Regions from separate parts of the Streptomyces mobaraensis genome, predicted to be linked through region 1. Evidence: riboswitches for the same ligand, from Rfam matches in the RefSeq annotation. Region 1 holds a riboswitch; the other holds the start of a gene.
What was found. Region 1 has a riboswitch for cyclic di-AMP ahead of K7I03_RS07850 (M23 family metallopeptidase). Riboswitches for the same ligand answer to the same signal wherever they lie in the genome.

Region 1 (5,233 bases):
CGGCGGGCTTCGGCATGCTGCGCCTGGCGGGCGCCCCCTCGCTGGGCTGGCTGGACGTCAAGGCGTCCGCCGGCGCCGAGGTCGCCGACATCGAGGCGGCCGTCGACGAGGAGCTGGCCCGCTTCGCCCTGGAGGGGCCCACCGCCCAGGAGATGGAGCGCGCCCAGGCCCAGCTGGAGCGCGAATGGCTGGACCGGCTGGCCACGGTCAGCGGACGCGCCGACGAACTCTGCCGCTTCGCCGTCCTCTTCGGCGACCCGCAGCTCGCCCTGACCGCGGTCCAGCGGGTCCTGGAGGTCACGCCGGAGGAGGTGCGGGCCGTCGCCCAGGCGCGGCTGCGCCCCGACAACCGCGCGGTGCTCGTCTACGAGCCGACCGGACCCCAGACCGCGGGCGCCGACGAGACCGGCGCCACCGAGGGCGCCATGGTGCAGGAAGCCGACGTACAGGAACAGGAGACGGCCCAGTGAGCGAAGCCGCAGTCGTGGGCGCCACCGGCACCGCCGAACCCACCATGCAGTTCCACCCGCAGCCCCTGCCGGGCACGGCCACCCCGTGGAACTTCCCGGCTCCCGGCCGCGACCGGCTGCCCAACGGCCTGACCGTGCTGCGCTGCCACCGCCCCGGCCAGCAGGTCGTCGCCGTCGAGGTCAGCCTCGCCGCGCCGCTGGAGGCCGAGCCGGCCGGCCTGGACGGCGTGGCCACGATCATGGCCCGCGCCTTCTCCGAGGGCACGGACAAGCTCAGCGCCGAGGACTTCACGGCCGAACTGGAGCGCTGCGGCGCCACCCTGGACGCCCACGCGGACCACCCCGGCGTCCGGCTCTCCCTGGAGGTCCCCGCCTCCCGGCTGACCAAGGCGCTGGGTCTGCTCGCCGACGCCCTGCGCGCCCCGGCCTTCCCCGACAACGAGGTCGAGCGCCTCGTCCGCAACCGCCTGGACGAGATCCCGCACGAGCTCGCCAACCCGGCCCGCCGGGCCGCCATGGCGCTCTCGGCCGAGCTCTTCCCGGCCGACTCGCGGATGTCCCGGCCCCGGCAGGGCACCGAGGAGACGGTCGAGCGCATCGACGCCGCCTCCGTACGGGCCTTCTACGAGGCGCACGTCCGCCCGGCCACCGCCACCGCGGTGATCGTGGGCGACCTGACCGGCGTCGACCTGGACCAGGCCCTGGCCGACACCCTCGGCGCCTGGACGGGCTCCCCGGCCGAACCCCGGCCCGTCCCGCCCGTCTCCGCCGACGACACCGGCCGCGTCGTCATCGTGGACCGCCCGGGCGCCGTCCAGACGCAGTTGCTCATCGGCCGCGTCGGCGCCGACCGGCACGACAGCGTCTGGCCCGCCCAGGTGCTCGGCACGTACTGCCTCGGCGGCACCCTGACCTCCCGTCTGGACCGCGTGCTGCGCGAGGAGAAGGGCTACACCTACGGCGTCCGCTCGTTCGGTCAGGTGCTGCGCTCCGCCCCCGACGGCACCGGCATCGCGATGCTCGCCATCAGCGGCTCCGTGGACACGCCCAACACCGGTCCCGCGCTGGCGGACCTGTGGACGGTGCTGCGCACCCTCGCCGCCGAGGGGCTGACGGACGCCGAGCGCGACGTCGCCGTGCAGAACCTGGTGGGGGTCGCGCCGCTCAAGTACGAGACGGCGGCGGCCGTCGCGGGCACGCTGGCCGACCAGGTCGAGCAGTACCTCCCGGACGACTTCCAGGCCCGGATGTACGAACGCCTCGCGCAGACCGGGACGGTGGAGGCCACCGCGGCCGTCGTGAACGCCTTCCCGGCCGACCGCCTGGTCACCGTGCTGGTCGGGGACGCCGCGGAGATCGCCGAGCCCGTCCGGACGCTCGGCATCGGCGAGGTGACGGTCGTCTCCGCCTGACGGAAGCTCAAGCCTCCGCGTGCGCCCCGGCGCAGGCGCGGGGGCGGAGAGGCGCGTGGGCCCTTCGGGGGCCACGCGCCTCCGTTATGCCCGATTTATAGGAGCGGTTGCACCATCCTTCTGTGGCGTGCGTCACTAAAACGGGGTTCCGTTTGCCGTTCGAATCTGACGGCGATTAGCTTCATGGCGGCAGCCCGTCGGATCGGAGCCGCAACCGCGGCCCCGGGCAGCCATCGCCGAGTCCCCGTACGGCGCGAGCCAGGGGAGCCGGGGAACCACATGTTCCCTGGGGTGAATCGGGTCCCTCTCCGGAGGGAGCCGTAGGAGACCTTCCTGCTCCGAACCCGTCAGCTAACCCGGTAGGCGAGAAGGAAGGAAAGGAACAGCCGCAACCATGGCGTTCACCCGTGCCACCGGGAAGCACCGTCGTCCGAGCCGTGCCGTGCGAGTCGGCGCCAACGTCGCCGGCATAGCCACCCTGAGCGCCGCGGGCGTCGTCGCCGGTGTCGCCGCTCCGGCCTTCGCCGCCTCCCCGGAGGAGGCGCCCCGCATGCAGGACACCGGCCTCACCCAGGCCGTCGTCGTCTCCGACCACCTGGCCGACAGCGTGGACGAGCAGGCTCAGATGCAGCGCGGCGTCGCCGAGCAGGACGCCGCCACCCAGAAGGCCGAGGACGCCGCCAAGGCGCAGGCCGCCCTGGTCAAGAAGCGCGCCGACGAGGCCAAGCGCAAGGCCGAGGCCGAGCGTGCCGAGAAGGAGCGCGCGGCTCGCGAGGAGGAGCGCAAGCGCCTCAACACCTTCGTGATGCCGATCGCCGGCTCCTTCGTCTCCACCCAGTACCACGCCTCCAGCGGCCTGTGGTCCTCCGGCAGCCACACCGGCGTCGACTTCCACGCCGAGGAGGGCACCAGCGTCCACGCCGTGGGTGCCGGCACCGTCGTCGAGGCCGGCAACGGCGGCGCCTACGGCAACAACATCGTCATCAAGCACAACGACGGTACGTACACCCAGTACGGCCACCTCTCGTCGATCGGCGTGAGCGTCGGCCAGACCGTCACCCCCGGCCAGCAGATCGGCCTCTCCGGCTCCACCGGCAACGTCACCGGCCCGCACCTGCACTTCGAGGCCCGCACGGCGCCCACCTACGGCTCGGACATCGACCCGGTCGCGTACCTGCGCGCCCACGGCGTCGCCATCTGACCGCGGCCGTCCCCTTTTCTTCCGCAGAGCCCCGCCCGGACCACGCGTCCACGGCGGGGCTTTCGGTTGTCCGGAGACGGCGGGGGCTTTTCCGCTCTCTCCGCTTGGCCCCGGTCTCTCCACTCGGCCCCGGTCTCTCCACTCGGCCCCTGCGCTCCCCTTGGCCAAATCATTTCCATGGTCTTCCGGCGGCCATCGGAATCCGCACGGGATTGCCATAGAGTCGAGCGAATCCTGAAGAAGCGTCCCTCGCCCGCGGACCGTCGCTTTTACGCGAGGCCGCGCCGGGGTCGATCCGGAGGTCCGTCCAATGCGGGGACGTTTGTGAACGGCGGGGCCGAAGCGGTTCCCGAGAGCCGCCGCGTTTCCGCGCAGGCGGTGTGCACGGCCATTCGCGACGACATCGTCTCCGGCGCCTTCCCGCCCGGAAGCCGGCTCATCGAGGAACTGCTCGCCCGCCGGTACGGCGTCTCGCGCGTCCCGGTGCGGGAGGCGCTGCGCACGCTGGCCTCCGAAGGCTTCGTGACCACGCGCCGGCACGCGGGCGCCTGCGTCGCCGAGCCGACCGAGCAGGAGGCGGCCGACCTGTTGGAGGTGCGGGCGCTGCTGGAGCCGCTGGGGGCCGCCCGGGCCGCGCAGCGGCGGACCGAGGCGCACCTGAAGGTGCTGCGCGGACTGGTCCGGCTGGGCCGGGAGCGCGCCCGCGCCGGGCAGCCGGGCGAGCTGTGCCCGCTGGGCGACTGGTTCGACGAGACGCTCGCCCAGGCGTCCGGCAGTCCCAGTCTGGCCGCGCTGCTCACCCAGGTGCGGCGCAAGATCGCCTGGATGTACGTGCCCGAGCCGCCCGCCCGGCCCGTGGAGACCTGGGAGACGCACGCCGCGCTGGTCGACGCGGTGGTCAGGAGGGACGCGGGGCGCGCCCGGGACATCGCCGCCGGGCGGGCCGGACGGGCCCCCGGGGAATTCCGGTTCCGGCGTCCGGTGCCGGCTTCTTCCGCGCTCCCGGCCGGCGTTCGGAAACGCGCCGTTCACACGGCGGGCGCCGGAATGTGACGGCCGTCCGGTATTCCGGGGCCGGCGGTGAATTCCCCGGCACGGAACGCCCGGTGTTTTCCGGCCGGAATGCGCGCGGGTGAAACGCGCGAACGGGGCCGTGGCGGCCGGTCCACCGGCCGCCACGGCCCCGTTCGCGTCCCGTCGGGAGCCCGGCCGAATGCGGCGGCTCCCCGGGACGAGGGCTCAGACGGTCTCCGGAAGCTCCTCGAGCCCCTCGGCGACCAGCTTGGCCAGACGGTCGAGCGCGGCCTCGGCACCCGCGTCCTCCGAGGCGAGGACGATCTCCTCGCCGCCCTGGGCGCCCAGGCCCAGCACGGCCAGCATCGACGCGGCGTTGACGGGGGTGCCGCCGGCCTTGGCAATGGTCACGGGGACGCCGGCGGCGGCGGCCGCACGGACGAAGATCGACGCCGGACGGGCGTGCAGGCCGTCGGCCCAGCCGACGTTTACACGGCGCTCAACCATGGTGTTGCCCTTCGAGTCGCGAATGGGTTGTCTAGACCAGTGTCGCACGGTGCGGACAGTGCTCCGCAGCGCCCGGGCTCGTTGTCGGTGGCCGGTCGTACGCTGATCCCATGCAGACGCCGTCCGAGCACGCGTACCCGGCCCACTGGGAAGCCGATGTCGTCCTCCGCGACGGCGGGACCACCCGCGTCCGGCCCATCACCCCCGACGACGTCCAGCGCCTGGTCAGCTTCTACGAGCAGGTCTCGGACGAGTCCAAGTACTACCGCTTCTTCGCGCCCTACCCCCGGCTGTCCGACCGCGACCTGCACCGCTTCACCCACCACGACTACAACGACCGGGTCGGGCTGGCCGCCACGATCGGCGGCGAGTTCATCGCCACCGTCCGCTACGACCGCATCGACTCCCGCGGCCGCCCGGCCCACGAGCCGACCGACGAGGCCGAGGTCGCCTTCCTGGTGCAGGACGCCCACCAGGGCCGCGGGGTCGCCTCCGCCCTGCTGGAGCACATCGCGGCCGTGGCCCGGGAGCGCGGGATCCGGCGCTTCGCGGCCGAGGTGCTGCCCGCCAACACCAAGATGATCAAGGTGTTCACGGACGCCGGCTACACCCAGAAGCGGAGCTTCGAG
Region 2 (5,233 bases), 5.1 Mb from region 1:
GGCTGCGCGCCCTCCCCGGCGCGCGGGTGCTCGACGGCGGCCGGTCGCCGGGCGCCGCCCTCCCCTGCGACCTGGCCGGCGCCGACCCCGCCGACCTGGCCGTCGCCCTGCGCGGCGCGGCCCCCGACGCCGTCGTCAACTGCGCCGGGGTCACCGGCGGCGGCGCCACCGCCCTGACCGCCGTCAACGCGCGCGGCCCGGCGGTGCTGTGCGAGGCGCTGCGGCTGGCCGCGCCCGCCGCCCGGCTGGTGCACCTCGGGTCGGCCGCCGAGTACGGAGCGGGGGACGGCGCCCGTTCGCTCACCGAGTCCGCCCCCACCGCCCCGCTGGGCCTCTACGGCGCCGCCAAGCTGGCGGGCACCCTGGCGGTCACCGGGTCGGGGCTGGACGCGCTCGTGCTGCGGGTGTTCAACCCGCTGGGCCCCGGCTCACCGCCCACGTCGCTGCCCGGCCGGCTCGCCGAGGGGATCCGGGAGGCCGGCCCCGACGGGGTCGTCCGCACCGGAGACCTCTCCGCGCACCGCGACTTCGTCGACGCCCGCGACGTGGCCCGCGCGGTCGTGCTCGCCGTCACCGCCCCCGAGCCGGTCACCGGCGTGCTCAACATCGGCAGCGGGACGGCGCACACGGCCCGGGAGGTCGCCGAGGGGCTGGCGCGGGCCGCCGGCTTCCGGGGGCGCGTCGACGAGGGCGGCGACGGCTCGCCGCGCTCGGCGGCGCTGCCCTGGCAGCAGGCCGACGTCACGGCCGCCGAACGGGCCCTCGGCTGGCGGCCGGAGTACGCGTTCGACACCACCCTCGCCGACCTGTGGGCCGACGCCCGGCTCCGGCCGGCGCGGGCGCCGCGGTGACGGCGCCGCCCGGGGACCGGCGGCTGCTCGTGCCGCTGTACGTCCACCCGGCGGTGGATCCCGGCGCGTGGGCGGCCCTGCTGCGGGCCGCCCCCGCGCTGCGCGGCGTGGTGCTCAACGCCGCCGACGGCCCGGGGCGCCGGCCCGACCCGGCCTTCCGCACCGCCGCCGGCCGGCTCCGGGACGCGGGGGTCCCGGTGCTGGGGTACGTGGACACGGGCTACGGGCGCCGGCCGCCGCGCGCGGTGCTGGCGGACGTCCGCAGGCACCGCGGCTGGTACGGCGTCGACGGGGTGTTCCTCGACCAGGTGCCCACGGCCCCCGCGTTCCTCGCCCGCTACCGCCGACTCGCCGTCCGCGCGCGGGCGTTGGGGGGCCGTACGGTCGTGTTCAACCACGGGACGCATCCGGACCCCGGGTACGCGCGGATCGCCGATCTGCTCGTGACCTTCGAGGGCGACTGGGAGGCGTACCGGACGGCCGGGGTCCCGGACTGGACCAGATCCCATCTCCCCTCGCGCTTCTGCCACTTGGTCTACGGTGTGCCCCAGGAGCGGGCCGGTCATGTGTCCCGCACGGCCGGGCTGCGCGGCGCGGGAGTGCACTGCGCGGTGCCGGGAACAGGAGAGAACCCATGGCAGACCGCACCACCGCCGAGCGCCTGACATCCGTACGCCTGAAAGCGGAGTGCCCGGAACCGGGCGGTCCTCGTCGCCGGGCCCGCCGGGCCCTGGGCGCCGGGGCGTTGACGGCCGCGGCCCTGCTCGTCGCCGCCGGCTGCTCGGGGTCGGGCTCGGAGGACGAGGACCAGGCGGACGGTCCCGAGCGGGACGGCAAGCCCAGCGTGTCGGCGCAACCCCGGCCGGGGCATCGGGACTCGGCGCCCGGGAAACCCCGGCGCGGCACGAGCCCGGCGCCGTCCCGGGACGCCGCGTCCGCCGACCCGTCCACACCGGAATCGGCCTCCCCGTCGTCCTCGTCGTCCGGGAAGCCCGCCGACCGGGCGGCGCGCTGGCGGCCGCGCCCCGGCACCCGCTGGCAGTGGCAGCTCGACGGGAAGGTCGACACCTCGGTTGACGTCCCCGTCTACGACATCGACGGCTTCGAGAACGACGCGGCGACCGTGGAACGGCTGCACGCCGACGGCCGCAAGGTCGTCTGCTACATCAACGTGGGCGCGTACGAGGACTGGCGGCCCGACGCGAAGAAGTTCCCGGAGGCGGTGCTCGGCGCGGACAACGACGGCTGGAAGGGCGAGAAGTGGCTGGACATCCGGCGGCTGGACGTCCTCGAACCCATCATGGCGGAACGTTTCGACATGTGCCGGAAGAAGGGCTTCGACGCCGTCGAGCCGGACCTGACCGAGGGGTTCCGGAACGAGACGGGCTTCCCCCTCACCGCGGCCCACCAATTGGCGTTCAACCGCCTGATCGCGCGGCTCGCCCATGACCGCGGCATGTCCGTCGGCCTCAAGAACGACCTCGACCAGATCCCGGACCTCGTCGGCGACTTCGACTTCGCGGTGAACGAACAGTGCGCCGAGTTCGGCGAATGCGACAAACTGTCGCCCTTCGTGAAGCGCGGCAAGGCGGTGTTCCACGTCGAATACAAGCTGGATCCGGGGGAGTTCTGCGGCCGGACCAAGGATCTGGGGCTCAGTTCCATGCAGAAGAAACTCGGTCTCAATTCCTGGCGTCGTCCCTGCTGAGAGGGGGTCAAGCCGCCGGAATGAAACCTTCCGGCCGGCGTGAAGAACCTCACAGACGGCCGTTTCGACACCGGATTTCGCGGGTGGATGGTGCAGGATCATGCACCGAACAACCAAGAACCCGTCACAGAGGCGGGCCACCCGGGCGGACGCCGAGTCCTGCCGCCGCTCCGGGTGCGGACCGGATACACGCGGATCGGCAGGAGCGGGAGACCCAGGCACGACGGACCACGATGGCGGTGGTCCTAGGGGTGAAGCCACATGGTGGCCGGGCAACTTTGTCAGCCCGAACCCGACAGGTCATCTTTCGCAGGCGGATGACGAAGGGCTTACTCGGCATGTCTGCGCTGCCTCGCATACCCGCGCTCATCTCCCGGGCCGGAACCGCATCGGCCCTCACCGCCGCCACCGTCGCGGCGTCCGTCCTGCTCCCCGGCATGACCGGGGAAGCCCAGGCGGCCACCCCGGGCTCCAAGGCCGTCAAGGTCGCGGCGTCCAAGAGCGGCTCCCCGTACCAGTGGGGCGCCACCGGCCCCAACCGCTTCGACTGCTCGGGCCTGACGCTCTACTCGTTCAAGAAGGCCGGCAAGAAGCTCCCCCGCGTCGCCGCCGACCAGTACAACGCCACGCGGCACATCTCGCGCGGCTCCCGCTCCGTCGGCGACCTGGTGTTCTTCCACTCCGGCAGCAACGTCTACCACGTGGGCATCTACGCGGGTGGAAACAAGATCTGGCACGCTCCCGGCACCGGCAAGAAGGTCCGCCTGGAGAAGATCTGGTCCAACAGCGTCTGGTACGGCCGCGTCCGCTGACGCCTCACACCTGATGCCCCAACGGGCCGGCGCTTCATCGGCGGCGCCGGCCCGCCACCTTCAGGCCAGAGCCGCCCGGAGGGTCTCCGCCTTCTCCGACGGGTGGTAACCGGAACGCACCCCCGCCGCGAGGACGACGTCCCCCACGGCGTGCGGCGTACGCAGCGGAATCAGCTCCTGGTACGCGGGCGACTCGTACCACTCCCGCGCCCGCTCCAGGTCGGGGAACTCGATCAGCACCAAACTCCCCTCCCAAACCCCCTCCCGCACCTCCAGCTCCCCACCGTGCACCACGAACCGGCCCCCGTAGGGGTCCAGCGTCCCCTGGATCCGCTCGACGTACTCCACGACGTCCCGGTGCGGGGCAGTGCTGTGGAAGTGACCGAGTGCGTAGGCGGGCATCGTCGTCTCCTGACCGTGTGAGTCCGGTGATTCGGTGTGCCCCCACTCTGCCCGCGGACGGCACGGGCCCGCGATGACCCGGCAGGTCATTGCGGTTGCGGGCCCGGCAAATCCGATGCGGATCCGCGCCGGCGGGTGATAGCCATCGGAACATGGACGATCTTGTGACGACCCGGCTCATCCTGCACCGCCTCACCGTCGCCGAGGCGGAGAACATCGCCGCCGAGGACCCGGAGCGGCCACCGCACTGGGTGCCCGGGTATCCGGAGGACGACGACGTGCAGGCCGCGCGGCGGTTCCTGACGGCGGAGCGGGAGGGGCCCGGGCGGCACCCCGGGGCCTACGAGATACGGCGCCGGGAGGACGGGCGCGTGGTCGGCGGGCTGGACTTCCACGGGCCGGCGGACGAGGACGGAGCCGTGACCGTCGGCTACGGGCTGCTGCCCGCCGAGCGCGGCAAGGGGTACGCCTCCGAGGCCCTGCGCGCGGCCCTGGAATCGGCGCGGGCCCGCGGCATCCGCCGGGTGAAGGGCGACGCCGACCACGACAACGTCCCCTCCCACCGCGTCATGACGGCCGCCGGCATGCGGATGGCCGGCGAGGACGAGCGGGTGAAGTACTACGAGACCGACTGGGAGCCGGAGCCTCTTCAGACGGCGTCCACGTAGACCCAGGCGCCGTCCTCCCGGACGAAGCGGCTCAGCTCATGCTGCGCGTCCTCCCGCCCCCGCACCACACAGTGGGCGCGGAACTCCACCGTGCCCTCCTGGTGGAACGCGGTACCGGCCGAGGTCGCCAGGATCTCCAGACCCGTCCAGCGGACCTTCGGGTCGAGGTCGAGGGACGGCGGGCGGGTGCCGGAGTACCAGGTGCGGAGGAGGTACGCGGCGTCGCCCACGGCGAAGGCGCTGTAGCGGGAGCGCATGAGGCGTTCCGCGGTGGGGGCTTGCTTCGCGCCTTCGTGGAAGGCGCCGCAGCAGTCGCCGTAGGCGGCGTCGAGGCCGCAGGGGCAGGGGGTGGTGGGGGTGATGGTGTTTCGGGGCACGTGATGCATTGTGCCCCGGCGGGGAGGGTGCCCCGGTCCCGCCCTTTCACCGTTTCTTCCAGGGCTTCGCCCCGGACCCCGGCATCGCGGCTTCGCCGCGAGGTCCTCAAACGCCGGACGGGCTGGCTTTCAGCCCGTCCGGCGTTTGAGGACAACCGCGCGGAGCGCGGTTTCGGGGGTGCGGGGGCCGGCCCCCGCAAGAAACGGGAAGGGGCGGGACCGGGGCACCCTCCCGGCCGAACGCCCCGCCGGCCCCGGCAAGAACGGCCGACCGCGGCAAGGGCCCAGGTCAGAGCGGGTGCGGGCCGCAACGGAAGCGCCCCGCCCCGCCCCGGCGAGCGGTTGCGGCCCCCGACGCCGCGGCACACCGTGGGCCTCGTCCCCCTGAGGGACGTTCCTGGAGGGAGTTTCCCGC

Region 2: it holds a riboswitch for cyclic di-AMP, as region 1 does, so the genes downstream of both, K7I03_RS30815 (C40 family peptidase) here and K7I03_RS07850 (M23 family metallopeptidase) in region 1, are expected to answer to the same signal.

Annotation. Positions count from the first base shown of each region.
Region 1 is NZ_CP083590.1:1,887,995-1,893,227, reverse strand. It holds gene K7I03_RS07860 (M16 family metallopeptidase) at 1-470, shown strand, start outside; gene K7I03_RS07855 (M16 family metallopeptidase) at 515-1,882, shown strand; cyclic di-AMP (ydaO/yuaA leader) riboswitch at 2,107-2,262, shown strand; gene K7I03_RS07850 (M23 family metallopeptidase) at 2,277-3,083, shown strand; gene K7I03_RS07845 (GntR family transcriptional regulator) at 3,462-4,136, shown strand; gene K7I03_RS07840 (HPr family phosphocarrier protein) at 4,323-4,604, opposite strand; gene K7I03_RS07835 (bifunctional acetate--CoA ligase family protein/GNAT family N-acetyltransferase) at 4,715-5,233, shown strand, end outside.
Region 2 is NZ_CP083590.1:6,961,325-6,966,557, forward strand. It holds gene K7I03_RS30800 (NAD-dependent epimerase/dehydratase family protein) at 1-851, shown strand, start outside; gene K7I03_RS30805 (spherulation-specific family 4 protein) at 848-1,516, shown strand; gene K7I03_RS30810 (endo alpha-1,4 polygalactosaminidase) at 1,486-2,559, shown strand; cyclic di-AMP (ydaO/yuaA leader) riboswitch at 2,740-2,890, shown strand; gene K7I03_RS30815 (C40 family peptidase) at 2,898-3,371, shown strand; gene K7I03_RS30820 (DUF1330 domain-containing protein) at 3,432-3,773, opposite strand; gene K7I03_RS30825 (GNAT family N-acetyltransferase) at 3,926-4,441, shown strand; gene K7I03_RS30830 (YchJ family protein) at 4,423-4,827, opposite strand.